4 regions of the Vibrio taketomensis genome follow, and region 3 is predicted to be linked to each of the others. Evidence: predicted binding sites of a transcription regulator. Region 3 holds the regulator's gene; each other region holds the start of a gene.
The links. Region 3 encodes MetJ, which represses methionine synthesis genes. Its sites were predicted from a motif close to TTAGACNTNTANANGTCTAA; they were not measured.
Positions count from the first base shown of each region.

Region 1: metK (methionine adenosyltransferase) is a predicted target of MetJ. The motif match lies at 1,758-1,777, and genes of this name have one in related genera.
Region 2: metA (homoserine O-acetyltransferase MetA) is a predicted target of MetJ. The motif match lies at 2,235-2,254, and genes of this name have one in related genera.
Region 4: metE (5-methyltetrahydropteroyltriglutamate--homocysteine S-methyltransferase) is a predicted target of MetJ. The motif match lies at 1,602-1,621, and genes of this name have one in related genera.

Region 1 is NZ_AP019649.1:2,616,369-2,620,046, forward strand. Features, by position in the region: gene tkt (transketolase) at 1-1,533, opposite strand, end outside; gene metK (methionine adenosyltransferase) at 1,847-3,001, shown strand; gene Vt282_RS12105 (DUF2189 domain-containing protein) at 3,333-3,678, shown strand, end outside.
Region 2 is NZ_AP019649.1:1,391,880-1,395,557, reverse strand. Features, by position in the region: gene Vt282_RS06510 (ABC transporter permease) at 1-670, shown strand, start outside; gene Vt282_RS06505 (ABC transporter permease) at 648-1,784, shown strand; gene Vt282_RS06500 (AAA family ATPase) at 1,775-2,158, opposite strand; gene metA (homoserine O-acetyltransferase MetA) at 2,279-3,220, shown strand; gene pilW (type IV pilus biogenesis/stability protein PilW) at 3,379-3,678, shown strand, end outside.
Region 3 is NZ_AP019649.1:182,543-186,220, forward strand. Features, by position in the region: gene Vt282_RS00865 (bifunctional aspartate kinase/homoserine dehydrogenase II) at 1-514, opposite strand, end outside; gene Vt282_RS00870 (O-succinylhomoserine (thiol)-lyase) at 515-1,681, opposite strand; gene metJ (met regulon transcriptional regulator MetJ) at 1,904-2,221, shown strand; gene Vt282_RS00880 (malic enzyme-like NAD(P)-binding protein) at 2,331-3,605, opposite strand.
Region 4 is NZ_AP019649.1:1,314,061-1,317,738, forward strand. Features, by position in the region: gene Vt282_RS06120 (hypothetical protein) at 1-265, shown strand, start outside; gene Vt282_RS06125 (DUF4250 domain-containing protein) at 374-574, shown strand; gene metR (HTH-type transcriptional regulator MetR) at 626-1,537, opposite strand; gene metE (5-methyltetrahydropteroyltriglutamate--homocysteine S-methyltransferase) at 1,787-3,678, shown strand, end outside.

The sequences.
Region 1 (3,678 bases), 530 kb from region 3:
ATCTTTACGCTCAATCGCCAGTTTCCAAGCTACTGCTGATTCAACTTGGTCACATGGACGCCATGTGCTCATGTTTGGAGTCAGACGTAGTGATGCGATTTGCTCAACGGGTTGGTGAGTTGGGCCATCTTCGCCAAGACCAATAGAGTCATGCGTGTACACTTGGATATTTTGCACTTTCATTAGTGCCGCCATACGCATTGCGTTACGAGCGTATTCCATGAACATTAGGAAGGTTGCACCGTAAGGAACGAAACCACCGTGCAGTGCGATACCGTTCATGATTGCAGTCATACCAAATTCACGTACACCGTAGTGAATGTAGTTACCAGAGAAGTCGTTTGCTTCTAGCGATTTAGAACCCGACCACATGGTTAGGTTAGACGGTGCTAAGTCAGCAGAGCCACCCATAAATTCTGGTAGCATTGCACCAAACGCTTCTAGTGCATTTTGTGATGCTTTACGTGATGCAATGTTGGCAGGGTTTGCTTGAAGGTCAGCAATGATTTGGCTTGCTTTCGCTTCCCACTCTGCAGGTAATTCACCGTTTACACGGCGTTTAAACTCGGCTGCTTCTGCTGGGTACGCCGCTGCATAAGCGTCAAATTTTGCGTTCCACGCTGCTTCTTTGTCTGCGCCTGCCGCTTTTGCATCCCACTCAGAGTATACGTCTGCAGGGATTTCAAATGCTGGGTGTTCCCAACCTAGGAATTCACGCGCTGCTTTGATTTCTTCCGCACCTAGTGGCGCGCCGTGACAGTCGTGTGAGCCAGATTTGTTTGGTGAACCAAAACCGATGATGGTTTTAGTACAGATTAGCGTTGGACGTGGGTCTGCTTTCGCCGCTTCAATCGCTGCATTGATTGCTGCAGAGTCGTGACCGTCTACTGCTGGGATTACGTGCCAGCCGTAGGCTTCAAAGCGCTTTGGTGTATCGTCAGAGAACCAACCTTCTACATGACCATCGATAGAGATACCGTTGTCATCCCAGAATGCGATGAGCTTACCAAGACCTAGCGTACCAGCAAGGGAGCATGCCTCGTGCGAGATACCTTCCATTAGACAGCCGTCGCCCATAAACACGTAAGTGTGGTGGTCAACGATGTTATGGCCTTCTTTGTTAAACTGCGCAGCCAGTGCTTTCTCTGCCATCGCCATACCAACTGCGTTAGTAATGCCTTGACCTAGTGGACCAGTCGTTGTCTCAACACCTGGTGCGTAGCCGTACTCTGGGTGACCTGGTGTTTTAGAGTGCAGTTGACGGAAATTTTTCAGATCGTCAATTGATAGCTCGTAGCCAGTTAGGTGCAATAGAGAGTAAATCAGCATTGAGCCGTGGCCGTTTGACAGTACAAAACGGTCGCGATCAGCCCACTCTGGGTTAGCTGGGTTGTGGTTTAGATGTGAACGCCAAAGTACTTCAGCGATATCAGCCATACCCATAGGTGCGCCTGGGTGACCAGAGTTAGCTTGTTGAACACCATCCATGCTTAGAGCGCGGATTGCATTGGCAAGATGTTTACGAGAAGACATGTCTGCTCCTGAGTGCAAGTAAGCGAGTTTATTGTTCGAGGGAGTTATTGTGCGCGTATTCTCTCAAAGCCCCAACAGCACTGCAAACGTTTTCCAGACAAAAAACAGACAAAATTTCGGATAATTTCCGCGAAATTGTTAAATACAACACTAATATCAAATTTGCATGCAAACGTTTGTTTCGCTCTTTTCAAAAAGAGTAATTGTAACCAAGCGAATTTAAAATAGACGTCTAGATGTAGAAACACCTACACTCCTTAAGATTATTTTTAGTACGGGAAACTCCTGTACAAGCGACAAAAGTGGAGCTCACATGGCTAAGCACCTATTTACTTCTGAGTCTGTTTCAGAAGGCCATCCAGACAAAATTGCAGACCAGATCTCTGATGCGGTTCTTGATGCGATCCTAGAACAAGACCCGAAAGCACGTGTTGCGTGTGAGACCTACGTAAAAACCGGTATGGTAATGGTTGGTGGCGAGATCACGACTTCTGCATGGGTCGATATCGAAGAACTGACTCGTGAAACGGTACGTGAAATTGGTTACGTGCATTCAGACATGGGCTTTGATGCTAACTCTTGTGCAGTCCTAAACACCATCGGTAAACAATCGCCAGACATCAACCAAGGCGTTGATAAAACAGATCCAAAAGAGCAAGGCGCTGGTGACCAAGGCATCATGTTCGGTTACGCATGTAACGAAACTGACGTTCTTATGCCCGCACCAATCACTTACTCACATCGTCTGGTTCAACGCCAAGCAGAAGTGCGTAAAAACGGTACACTAGATTGGCTACGTCCTGACGCAAAATCTCAGGTAACGTTCCAATACGATCAAGGTAAGATCGTAGGTATCGATGCGGTTGTTCTTTCAACGCAACACTGTGATTCAATCTCTACACCAGATCTTCGCGAAGCGGTAATGGAAGAGATCATCAAGCCAGTTCTTCCTTCAGAATGGCTAAACAAAGAAACTAAATACTTCATCAACCCAACTGGCCGTTTCGTTATCGGTGGTCCAATGGGTGACTGTGGTCTGACTGGGCGTAAAATCATCGTAGATACATACGGCGGCGCAGCTCGTCACGGTGGCGGTGCATTCTCAGGTAAAGATCCATCGAAAGTAGACCGCAGTGCAGCATACGCGGCGCGTTACGTAGCGAAAAACATCGTAGCGGCTGGCATGGCTGACCGTTGTGAGATTCAACTTTCTTACGCAATCGGTGTAGCGGATCCAACGTCTATCATGATCGAAACGTTTGGTACTGAAAAAGTATCACACGACATCATCATCGAAGCCGTGCGTCAGTTCTTCGATCTACGTCCATACGGTCTACAAGAAATGTTGAACCTACTGCAACCAATCTACAAAAAGACGGCTGCATACGGTCACTTCGGTCGTGAAGAGTTCCCTTGGGAAGCAACCGACAAAGCAGCAATGCTACGCGACTTCGCTGGTATCAAATAACACCTCATACCAGCCTCACTGAATGTGATTGATTTATCAGCCCTCGCTACTGCGAGGGCTTTTTTATTGCTTCTCTATTTTCAATCATTCCTGCCGCAGCTTTCGATTGGCGAATAATTTGTAAATTTTCCGATCTCTGTTAATAGTTAAAAAAAAAGTTATTTGTAACGCACAAAACCATGATGCAGCTCACGAAGCGTACACCTACTGGAACAGGTAAAGAGTCTGAGGAAGTTTCCTACCGGTGTCACTCGATGTCTTAACGTTAGCCTACATCATTCATAGCCACGCAGCGCTAGTTGCATCAGTGAGAGACAATCAAGGAGGAGACATGCCTCGAACGGTAAATAATCCATCAGAACTTAAGCAGGATCGGAAACACGTGCCCAATCATGAGTACGCGCGCACGTTCCCCTGTAATACAGTCAGCATTAGTGCCCCATTCCATTGGCTGGCGCTTGGACTGCACGACTTTGTACGCTTGCCGCTGATCAGTGCTTTCTACGGTATCTGCTTTATGGCCGCAGCAGTCGGCATCGTGTTGCTGGTGCAATGGCAAGGCACCCACTTAGTGATCATGCCAAGCCTCGTGGTCTATATGTTGATTGGCCCTTTTCTCGCACTCGGCCTCTACGATGCTAGTTGGGCGCGAGAGCGAGGTCATAACCCTAACCTGA
Region 2 (3,678 bases), 1.2 Mb from region 3:
GTTGCCCGTTCGCACCCAAATCACACCGTTGTTTAATAAAAACAGTAACTACGCGCAATTTCTCGTTTCAGCGATTGTTCCTGCTCTTTGGCAAATCGTGGTGGTAGCCTGCACCATCCTAGTTTTGGCTGCCAATTTACAACATCAGGGGCTCAAGAACTGGCTTAATCAATCTCCTGCCAAAACTCTAATCGTGACATTGTCACCCTATTTGATTGTTTTTGTCCTGCAAGGTGTCGCGTTTTTAACTTGGTTTCAATTTGGTTTGAAATGGCCGATGCATGGAAGCTTTGCGCTCATCATATTGGCCCAAATTCTTACTGCTATCGCCTGCATGGTCATGGGGACAATGTTCTATTTCCTTTCTCTCGACCCAGCACGCGCCATGAGCTTTGCCGGTGCTCTCACAGCCCCTAGCTTTGCCTTTATGGGGATTACCTTTCCAGTGTCTGATATGAACAGCTTGGCGCAATTTTGGCGAAGTTTGCTTCCTATTAGTCACTATATTGAAGTGCAAGTTGAGCAGATGAACTATGGGTTAAGTTGGATAGACTCTTTGCCATCATTACTGCCATTTATTTGGTATTTGTTACCTCTTCTCGTCACCTTGATGCTAATTAATAAACATCTCAAACAGGAGCGTGGCAATGAACCTGTTAAAACTGCTTAAATGCGAACTGAATGCGCTGCTCTCCAACCCTGTTGTGATGCTAACCGTCTTTGGTGGTGTCGTGTTTTACTCATTTCTGTATCCATTGCCGTACAGCCATCAAACGCCACGTGAACAACCCATTAGCGTGGTGAATTTAGATAAAAGCCAGACAAGCTACCAACTTGAACGTATGGTCGATGCAACGCCGCAAGTTCGAGTAGTACAAAGAGATAACTCTATCGCAGCCGCCAAACAAGCATTTCTCAATCGGGAAATTAGCGGAATTTTGGTGATACCAGAGCATTTCTACAAAGACTTATTACTCGGAAAAAGCCCAACGCTGGCCTATGCCGGTGATGCCTCATACTTTCTCGTTTACGGTACTATCGTAGAAGGTTTGGCTCAAGCTGGCGGCACGCTTGCAGCAAAAACGACCGTGAATAAATTAGTCATCGATGGCACACCAATTGAGCAAGCCGTGCACCAATACGCACCATCACAACTCAACATGAAACCCACCTTTAATGCTCGCATGGGTTATGTCGATTATGTTGTACCGGCGGTTTTTGTGTTGATTTTGCAGCAAACACTGGCGATTGCTTCTGGCGTTCTAGGGGGGACTCAAAAAGGTCAAAGAGGCTATTGGGATCAGGTATCAGTGATAAAACTGATTGGAGTGCGCTGCTTGGTACTCGTTTCAATATACTATCTATTGAGCCTTTACTACTTTGGCGCAAGTTACAGCATGCATGGCATCAGCCAACTTGCTGATCCTATTAACTTACTCACTCTATTGTTGCCATTTCTTTTATGTTCTTGTGCGATCGGAATGGTGCTTGGTGCCATTTTGCCAAGGCGAGAATTAGTCACTTTAGTTGTGTTAGTCAGCTCAATGCCGTTGGTCTTTAGTGCAGGATTTATTTGGCCGACTCAATCCATTCCACAAGCGATCGTATGGTTAGCTAACGCCTTCCCTAGTACTCCGGGGATTCAAGCATTCTTAGGTCTAAATCAAATGGGCGCTTCGTGGCAAACTATCGCCCCCCATTACACCCAACTGTGGTTGCAAACCTTGGTTTGGTTAGTGCTCGCCGCACTTACATTGAACCGAGTACAAAATTCTCAACGCTGATGCCACTTTTGCCAACGTGTGCGCATGTTATCGATCACTTGGATCGAGACACCGTGCACGTTGGTGTATTCACCCGTACATTCAATCACCTCGAAATCAGCCTTGTAACGTCTTGCCATCAGAAAATATGGCATGATTTCCCAACGGCGGACAAACGTGTTAGCAACAACCACATCTTGATGATTGCGCAATGCCTGTTCTGTTTGGTGGCGACACCAATTATGCGCTTGCTCTAAGTGGCTAGGATCAAACACATACTCACCACTTTGATTAATAAAGTACATATCAGCTTCAAAATGCTGTGCAGCCAAGGTTTTTGCGAGTGTCGATTTACCAGAACCGGGTAAACCTCGAATGAGAGTAAGTTTTGCCATTTGATAAACATGGTGCGGAAATTAGTATCAGTATACTGAAATTGTAGGTCGACAATCCAATATGATTGTTGTAAGTTTGGATGTATAGACGTCCAGATATACAGCTTTAGGGAGAAAGCCGTGCCAATTAAGATCCCAGATCAACTGCCAGCCTCAGACATTTTACGCCAAGAGAATATCTTCGTAATGTCAGAAACGCGCGCATCAACGCAGAATATTCGTCCGCTGAAAGTGCTGATCCTTAATCTTATGCCTAAAAAAATTGAGACGGAAACTCAGTTCTTGCGCTTACTATCAAACAGTCCACTGCAGGTAGATATTGAGCTGTTACGTATCGATAATCGCCCAAGCAAAAATACACCGACTCAGCATTTAGACACCTTTTATCGTCAGTTTGAAATGGTCAAACAACGTAATTTTGATGGCATGATTATCACCGGAGCCCCGCTCGGTTTAGTTCAATTTGAAGATGTTATCTACTGGGAGCATCTGCAAAACATCATGAATTGGGCGAAAGAACACGTAACCTCAACGCTATACGTATGCTGGGCAGCACAAGCTGGGTTGAAATTGCTGTACGACTTACCCAAGCGTACTCGTAAAGAAAAGCTCTCCGGGGTTTATCAACATCAAACATTGAATAACACCCACCCACTGCTGCGTGGTTTTGACGATGAATTTTTAGCGCCCCATTCTCGCTATGCTGATTTCTCTGCTCAATATCTTTCAGAACATACTGATCTCGATATTTTGGCGACATCGGATGTTGCCGGCGTTTATCTCGCCGCAACAAAAGACAAACGAAACGTATTCGTCACTGGTCACCCTGAATATGACTCGCACACTCTGCACAATGAATACATTCGCGATCTAGGTGAAGGGATGGAACCTGCGTTACCAATCAACTACTACCCTGATAACAACCCAGAGATCGCACCCAGAGCCAGTTGGCGTAGTCACGGACATTTGCTGTTCTCAAACTGGCTCAATTACTGCGTTTACCAACAAACGCCATTTGATTTGGAACACTTTAGCGAAGCGAACTTCACGAAAGACGACTAGCAATCCTTTCTCTTTGATCCAAGTGGCATCACGCTACTTGGATCCATCGCTCAATATTTTCATTGAATATGCCAATTTCCTCGCATCAATCCCACGTAACACTCTCAATTTGCACACATTCACGCCTATACTGAGCAGTCTCTCGAAGGGGAAATACAATGAAAAAAGCCATCTTAAGCATGTCAGTCGCACTTTTCATGTCAGCCTGTGTGACAGTTGAGGTGAACCAAGAACCAGAAATTAAAACGCCACCGAAAGAAAAGGCTGAAGCTCGTATCGCACTAGGTATGGGATATCTCGATCAAGGAAACATGATTAAAGCGCGCGAAAACTTGGAACTCGCATATGAACACGCACCAAAGTATTACCGTTCGCAGCTAAGCCTTGCTCACTACTATGAAAAAGTTGGTGAAGACAAGAAAGCACGTTCAATGTATGAAAAGTCGTTATCGCAAAAC
Region 3 (3,678 bases):
GAATGGCATTTAGCAGTGGATAAGAGGTGCCGCGATCGACTTCAGGTTGAGTTCCAGCTTCTGCACGTAAAAAGTTGCGAGAATCGAGGGCGATAGATGTGAGTTTATTTTGGTTCAGCAGTGTTGATAGTAAACGTGCAGACCAGCTTTCACCATGTCCAAGTACGGCAGCTTGTTCCGCATCAGTCAGCGGAGCTGAAAGTTCTCCGAGTAACTTAAACTCATCGTTGAGTTGGGCGATCAGCGCCGTTTGTTCGTCGCCGCTTAGCAGTTGTTCAATCAGATTTACTTGAAATTTTTTGACGTCTTGTAGCGCTTCGTGAGCGATGCGACCGTCTTTATATAAGCCTTCAATAAATTCAATCAAATGGTTGGTGGTTTTGCCTGCAGCAGAAACAACGATCAAATCCTCCGCTTGAGAGTATTGTTTCAGTATTTGCACCACACGGCGATAGCATTCAGGATCCGCCAAACTGCTACCACCAAATTTATGCAGTTGTCTTTCGATACTCATTTAGTTTTGCTCCAGTGCCAATGCGAATGCTTGTTCCAAATCAGCGATAAGATCGTCTGCATCTTCAAGACCAACTGATAAACGTAATAATTGCTGTGAAACGCCAGCTTCTGCCAGTGCGGCTTCGCCCATCGCGCGGTGTGTCATCGATGCGGGATGACAGATTAAGCTTTCAACACCACCAAGTGATTCTGCGAGGGAGAACAATTGTAGCCCACTCACAAAGGTTTTGAGTTGTTCAAAACTACCTGCAAATTCAAAGCTGAGCATAGAGCCAAAGCCACTTTGTTGTTTGAGTGCAATTTGATGACCTGGATGAGTGGGTAAACTTGGGTGATAAATATTACCGACCAATGCATGTTTTTTGAGAAACTCAAGAATATGCGTTGCGCTCTCTTCGTGGACACGCATACGAGCAGACAATGTGCGTAGACCTCGCAGTGTCATGTAGCTATCAAATGGCGTGCCCGTTGCGCCAATACAATTACCCCACCAAGCGAGTTCTTCCGCCAATTCATGGGTTTTGGTAATGACGACACCGCCAATCACATCGGAGTGGCCGTTAATGAATTTGGTCGTCGAGTGAATGACAATATCCGCGCCGAGTTCAAGAGGCTTTTGGTACACTGGAGTTAGAAAGGTATTGTCGACCGCGACTAAGGCATCAACCGCATGTGCCTGCTGACAAATTTGTTCGATATCCACGACACGCACCAGTGGATTTGATGGTGTTTCAACTAGGACTAATTTAGGCTTTTGAGCTAATGCGTGACTGAGTGCTTGCGGATCAGACTGATCGACAAATAAGACCTTAAAGTCACCTTTTTGAGCGCGAGTGTTAAAAAGACGGTAGCTGCCACCATAGCAGTCATGTGGTGCGATGATGAGGTCATTGGGGCCTAATAAGCTGGTGGCTAACAGATTAAGAGCAGAGGTTCCGCAGTTGGTGATTACCGCGCCTTGGCCTGATTCTAATTGGTAGAGTGTTTTTTCCAGCAAGCCTCGATTAGGGTTGCCTGAACGCGTGTAATCGTATTTTGGCACATCACCAAAAGCAGAGAAACCATAATTGGTTGAAAGATAAATAGGAGGAACGACGGCGTTGTGTTGAGTATCGGACTCTATGCCGGTACGAACCGCGATAGTAGCAGGCTTGCGGGTGCTCATAAGTGTTTCCTTTCGAACAAATTGTGATTTGTCAGTAAGAATGCGTTTTCTCAACGAGCGAGCGTAGATACAATGCATTCACAATCCATTTACGCTACTTTACTTGTCTAAATGTGAGCCGTCAATACATCTGGACGTCTATATGTCTTTGCTTGCAGCCTTAAAAGCCGCTAAAATTAGCACCTAACCAAATTACCGATCAAACTATAACGAAGGTGCGCAATGGCAGACTGGAATGGCGATTACATTAGCCCATATGCTGAACATGGAAAGAAGAGCGAACAAGTAAAAAAGATTACCGTTTCAATTCCATTGAAAGTATTAAAGGTATTGACGGATGAGCGCACGCGCCGCCAAATCAATAACCTACGCCATGCGACTAATAGTGAATTGCTATGTGAAGCGTTTTTGCATGCCTACACCGGACAGCCTTTGCCGACCGATGAAGATTTGCGTAAAGACCGCCCTGATGACATTCCATCAGAAGCGAAAGAATTGATGACGGCGATGGGCATCGAGTTTGAAGCATTTGATGACTAAACGTTGTCGGCTGGTATAAGCACCAACCAGTGATGCACACAAAAACCGCAGTTAAAACTGCGGTTTTTGTGTTTATGATTAACGTTCAAAGAGTCGATAGCAACGACAGCTAAGCCATATAATTTTCAGGCATTTCAATTCGAGCGACACCGGAGTCTACCGCAGCTTGCGCGACGGCTTTGGCGACATTCGCGAGCAGTCTAGGATCCATCGGTTTTGGAATAATGTAATCACGACCAAATTCCAATGAATCCACACCTGCAGCCGCAAGTACTTCTGCTGGTACTGGCAATTTCGCTAGTTGACGAATTGCTTCTACCGCGGCTAATTTCATTTCATCATTTATTTCACTGGCACGCACATCCAGTGCACCGCGGAAAATAAACGGGAAACAAAGTACGTTATTGACTTGGTTTGGATAGTCACTGCGGCCCGTACCCATAATTAAATCATCACGTACTTGATGAGCCAGCTCGGGCTTAATTTCTGGATCTGGGTTTGAACAGGCAAATACGATCGGCTTATCGGCCATTAATTTCAGCGCATCTTGTGGAAGTAGGTTCGGCCCGGACACACCAAGGAAGATATCGGCACCCTCAATCACATCTTCTAGAGTGCGTTTATCGGTATTGTTAGCAAATAACTTTTTGTATTCATTGAGATCGTCACGACGAGTGTGAATTACGCCCTTGCGATCCAACATGTAAATTTTTTCACGCATCGCACCGCATTTGATTAGTAATTCCATACACGCAACGGCGGCTGCACCAGCACCAAGGCAGACAATAGTTGCGTCTTCTAGTTTTTTGCCTTGTAGCTCCATCGCATTAAGCATACCGGCGGCGGTGACTATCGCGGTGCCGTGTTGGTCATCGTGAAAAACCGGCACATCACAACGCTCGATTAGCTGCTTTTCAATTTCAAAGCAATCTGGCGCTTTGATGTCTTCTAAGTTGATGCCACCAAAGGTGTCTGCAATATTGGCAACCGTGTCGACAAACTCTTCAATGGTGCGGTGTTTCACTTCAATATCAATCGAATCTAATCCAGCAAAGCGTTTAAATAGCAGGGCTTTACCTTCCATCACGGGTTTAGACGCCAATGGTCCTAAGTTACCAAGACCTAGAATGGCGGTACCATTTGATATCACGGCGACCATATTGCCTTTGGCGGTGTACCTATAAACATTCTCTGGGTTTTGAGCAATTTCTCGAACGGGCTCAGCCACACCAGGACTATAAGCTAAAGCAAGATCTTTGGCGCTTTCTGCTGGCTTGGTAAGGGCGATTTCAATTTTGCCTGCGATAGGGGATGCGTGGTATTCAAGGGCTTGTTGACGGAAGAGTTCTTCTGCGCTGAGTTCGACTGATTGAGCGTCTGACATAGGATTAATTTCTCGTTATTGTGTAACTGTTAAAAACGTTGTTTTTAAGTTTGATTTGCTATCAAATCTAATC
Region 4 (3,678 bases), 1.1 Mb from region 3:
TCAACGCATTTTGCCAGTTGTTGGTGTCGTGTCTGCAATGCTGACCAGCTTAACCATTCTAGGTGCAATTTATGGGTTACCGGATAGTGAGCTTGAGCAATTAATTATGCCGTTGTTTACTTCATTTGGTGCCATGATTGTCGGTGTGGTTGTATGGTGCTGGCATATGTTCAGCCACAAAGCGGCCAATAAAGTTCAGCTTGGTTTAGCGCTAACAGCCTTGTTGGTCGCAAGTTTAGCTAGTCAGTCATTGCTAGTACTTTAAATGGTGCTAACGCATCTGATTTAAAATTATTCGATCCCACTCACTGTTAAATCAGTCAATGAGAACTAGGCTTTGAGTAAGCTTACTTTTCAAAGCGGGAGTGGAGATATGGATCTGAGCAATGTACGCAGCCTAGATAGCATTATTCTACTAGGCATCGTCAATGAGAAGCTGCGCCTTGAGTGTGATAGCTTTGACGAATTGGTTAGTATGTATGAAATGGACGTTGAACAAGTGGTCGGTAAACTCGATGTACTTGGTTACCAATACGACCCGCTGACCAACCAGTTTAAAGCCAATCAAGGTTAGCCATTCAATTAGTAGATAAATCGTTAAGCCTCATCTATCGATGGGGCTTTTTTACGCCAGCTTAATACCTTCCAAATGGCTTTTGCATTGTTGCTTTGCCGTCGAGAAAAACGCTTGCAGATAGCGTTTGTCTCGCTCTGAACTCCTTACTGCGGCAAACAATCGGCGCCACAATCCGTCACCCAGAGGAATGCTAGCAATTAAGCCTTGGCGAGAAAATTCACTGATTGCCCAGTTGGGCAGGGCGGCGACTCCCAAACCTGCGGAAACCATCTGCACCAACATGAGTGTGTTATCGCATTGCTTCCATTTAGCTGGCTCAATACCTGCAGGCTGTAAGAAGTGTTTGACCACATCCAAGCGTTGCTTTTGTACTGGGTAGGAGATCAACGTTTGATCAGCGATATCCTGTGGAGTAATGGCCTTTTTTTCCGCTAACGGATGATTGATTGCGGTAATTAGCCGCATTTCAAAATCAAATAGGGGCTCAAAATGTACTTCTGATCTCGGCTGAATATCGGAAGTAATCACTAAATCTAGCTCGCCACTCATTAAAGCTGGCAGGGGCTCAAAACCAAAACCTGATGAAAAGTCCAGAGCGACACTTGGCCAACTTAGTTGGTACTCTTTGAGTGCTGGCATTAGCCATTGAAAGCAAGAGTGGCACTCGATCGCCATATGCAGCCTTCCATTGACGTCTTCCTTTAGGCTAGCAATCGCATTTTCTGCTTTAGCAAAACGCGGCAATACTTCATCAGCGAGGCGTAATAGGATGTCACCTTCTGAGGTGAATTTTACTGGTCGAGTTTTGCGTAAAAAAAGTTGTCCACCGAGCCGCGATTCAAGCTCTTTGATCTGGTGTGATAACGCAGATTGGGTGAGATGAAGTGCCGTAGCTGTAGCGGTAAGCGATCCTGTCTCACGCAAAGATGCAATGGTACGTAAATGTTTAAGCTCAATCATAAGCCTTGTTTACCTAAATATTCATTCCTTGAATAACAATAACCTAACGTCTTTTAAATTGAATGTAAACGTCTAGACGTCTATTAATTATAAATGGAATCAATTATCCATCAGGCATACATGAAATAATTTAATAATCACATTGAATAATTGGACGTTGTTTAGCCAGACAAATAACGCAATATTTTAGCCATCTGGACATCTTAAGTGTTCATCTAAATAGACTAACAACGACTAAGGATTAGGACGATGGCAACAATTGCACATATTCTCGGGTATCCCCGAATTGGCGAAAAACGTGAATTAAAATTCGCGCTTGAAAAGTACTGGCGCGGTGAGATTGATCAAAAGGCATTGAAACAAGTCGGCGCAGAGTTGCGTGATCACAACTGGCAAGTTCAAGCCAATGCAGGTTTAGATTTTGTCACTGCTGGGGACTTTGCATGGTATGACCACGTACTGACTACCACACTGTTACTTGGGCATGTTCCAAAGCGTCATCATCAAGGATTCCCAGATCTCGATACGTTATTTCGTGTGGGACGCGGGCAGTCACAAGACGCTTGCGGCTGCACGGGTAGTGCCGCGTCAGACATGACCAAATGGTTTAACACCAACTATCACTATATTGTGCCGGAGTTTAGTAAAGATGATACGTTTGAGGTGAGTTGGCCTCAATTGTTTGAAGAGGTAAATCAAGCGTTGCAAGCAGGCCATAAAGTAAAACCTGTTCTGCTTGGACCGTTGAGTTACTTATATCTTGGTAAAGAGGTAGAAGAGGGTTTTGACCGTTTGTCTTTATTGCCACGTTTGCTTTCGGCTTATCAAGCTATTTTGGCTAAGCTAGCCAAACAAGGGGTGGAATGGGTGCAAATTGATGAGCCTATTTTAAGCCTAGAATTGGATAAAAAGTGGCTGGACTCGTTTAAATTGGCGTATCAAGTCATTCGCAGTGACGTAAAAGTTCTGCTAACGACCTACTTTGATTCCGTCGAAGATACATTGGAGCGCATTGTTGAACTAAACGTTGATGGTTTACACCTGGATGTGTCGGCTGCCCCTGAGCAACTTAATAAGGTAGTTGAAAAACTACCTCAGGATTGGGTGTTGTCGGCAGGCGTGATTAACGGGCGCAACGTTTGGCGCGCGGATCTCTCAAAGCAACTTGAGTTACTTGAACCGATAAAAGCAAACCTCGGTGATAAGTTGTGGGTAGCAAGTTCGTGTTCATTACTGCATAGCCCAGTTGATTTGGAGCTGGAACCAAATTTAAGCGAAGAAGTGACCAGTTGGTTTGCATTTGCCAAACAAAAAGTCGCGGAAGTGACATTATTAGCCAAAGCACTTGATGGTGACCAGAATGCCATTCTTGCTTGTGATACCTACAGCGCGCCGATCCAAGCTCGTAAGCAATCTACTCAGGTTAATAAACCTCGCGTAAAACAGCGTTTGAACTCGATAAGCAAAGCACTCACAGAACGAAGTGCAACTTATAGAGAGCGCGCTGCTCATCAGGCTGAAGTATTAGGTTTACCACTGTTTCCAACCACGACGATTGGTTCGTTTCCGCAGACAAGCGAGATCCGGCTGCAACGTAGCGCCTTTCGTGCAGGCAAGCTGAGCAATGATGACTATCAATCTGCACTTAGAGGGCATATAGAAGACGCGGTTAAACGCCAAGAGGCGCTGGACTTAGACGTGTTAGTGCACGGTGAAGCCGAGCGTAATGATATGGTGGAATACTTTGCGGAAAACCTAGCAGGATTCCAAACAACCAAGTTTGGTTGGGTGCAAAGTTACGGTTCACGCTGCGTAAAACCAGCCATTGTGGTGGCCGATATTGAGCGTGAAAAACCGATCACCGTGGAATGGTCTACTTATGCTCAGTCGCTAACCAGCAAGCAGATGAAAGGGATGCTTACTGGGCCGGTGACGATTCTTTGCTGGACTTTCCCTCGCGAAGACATCTCTCGCCAAGAGATTGCAAACCAACTAGCACTGGCACTGCGTGATGAAGTCGCGGATCTGCAAGATGCGGGCATCAACATTATTCAAATTGATGAGCCAGCGATTAGAGAAGGGTTACCATTGAAAAAACGTGACCACAAAGCTTATTTAGAATGGGCGGTGGATGCCTTTAA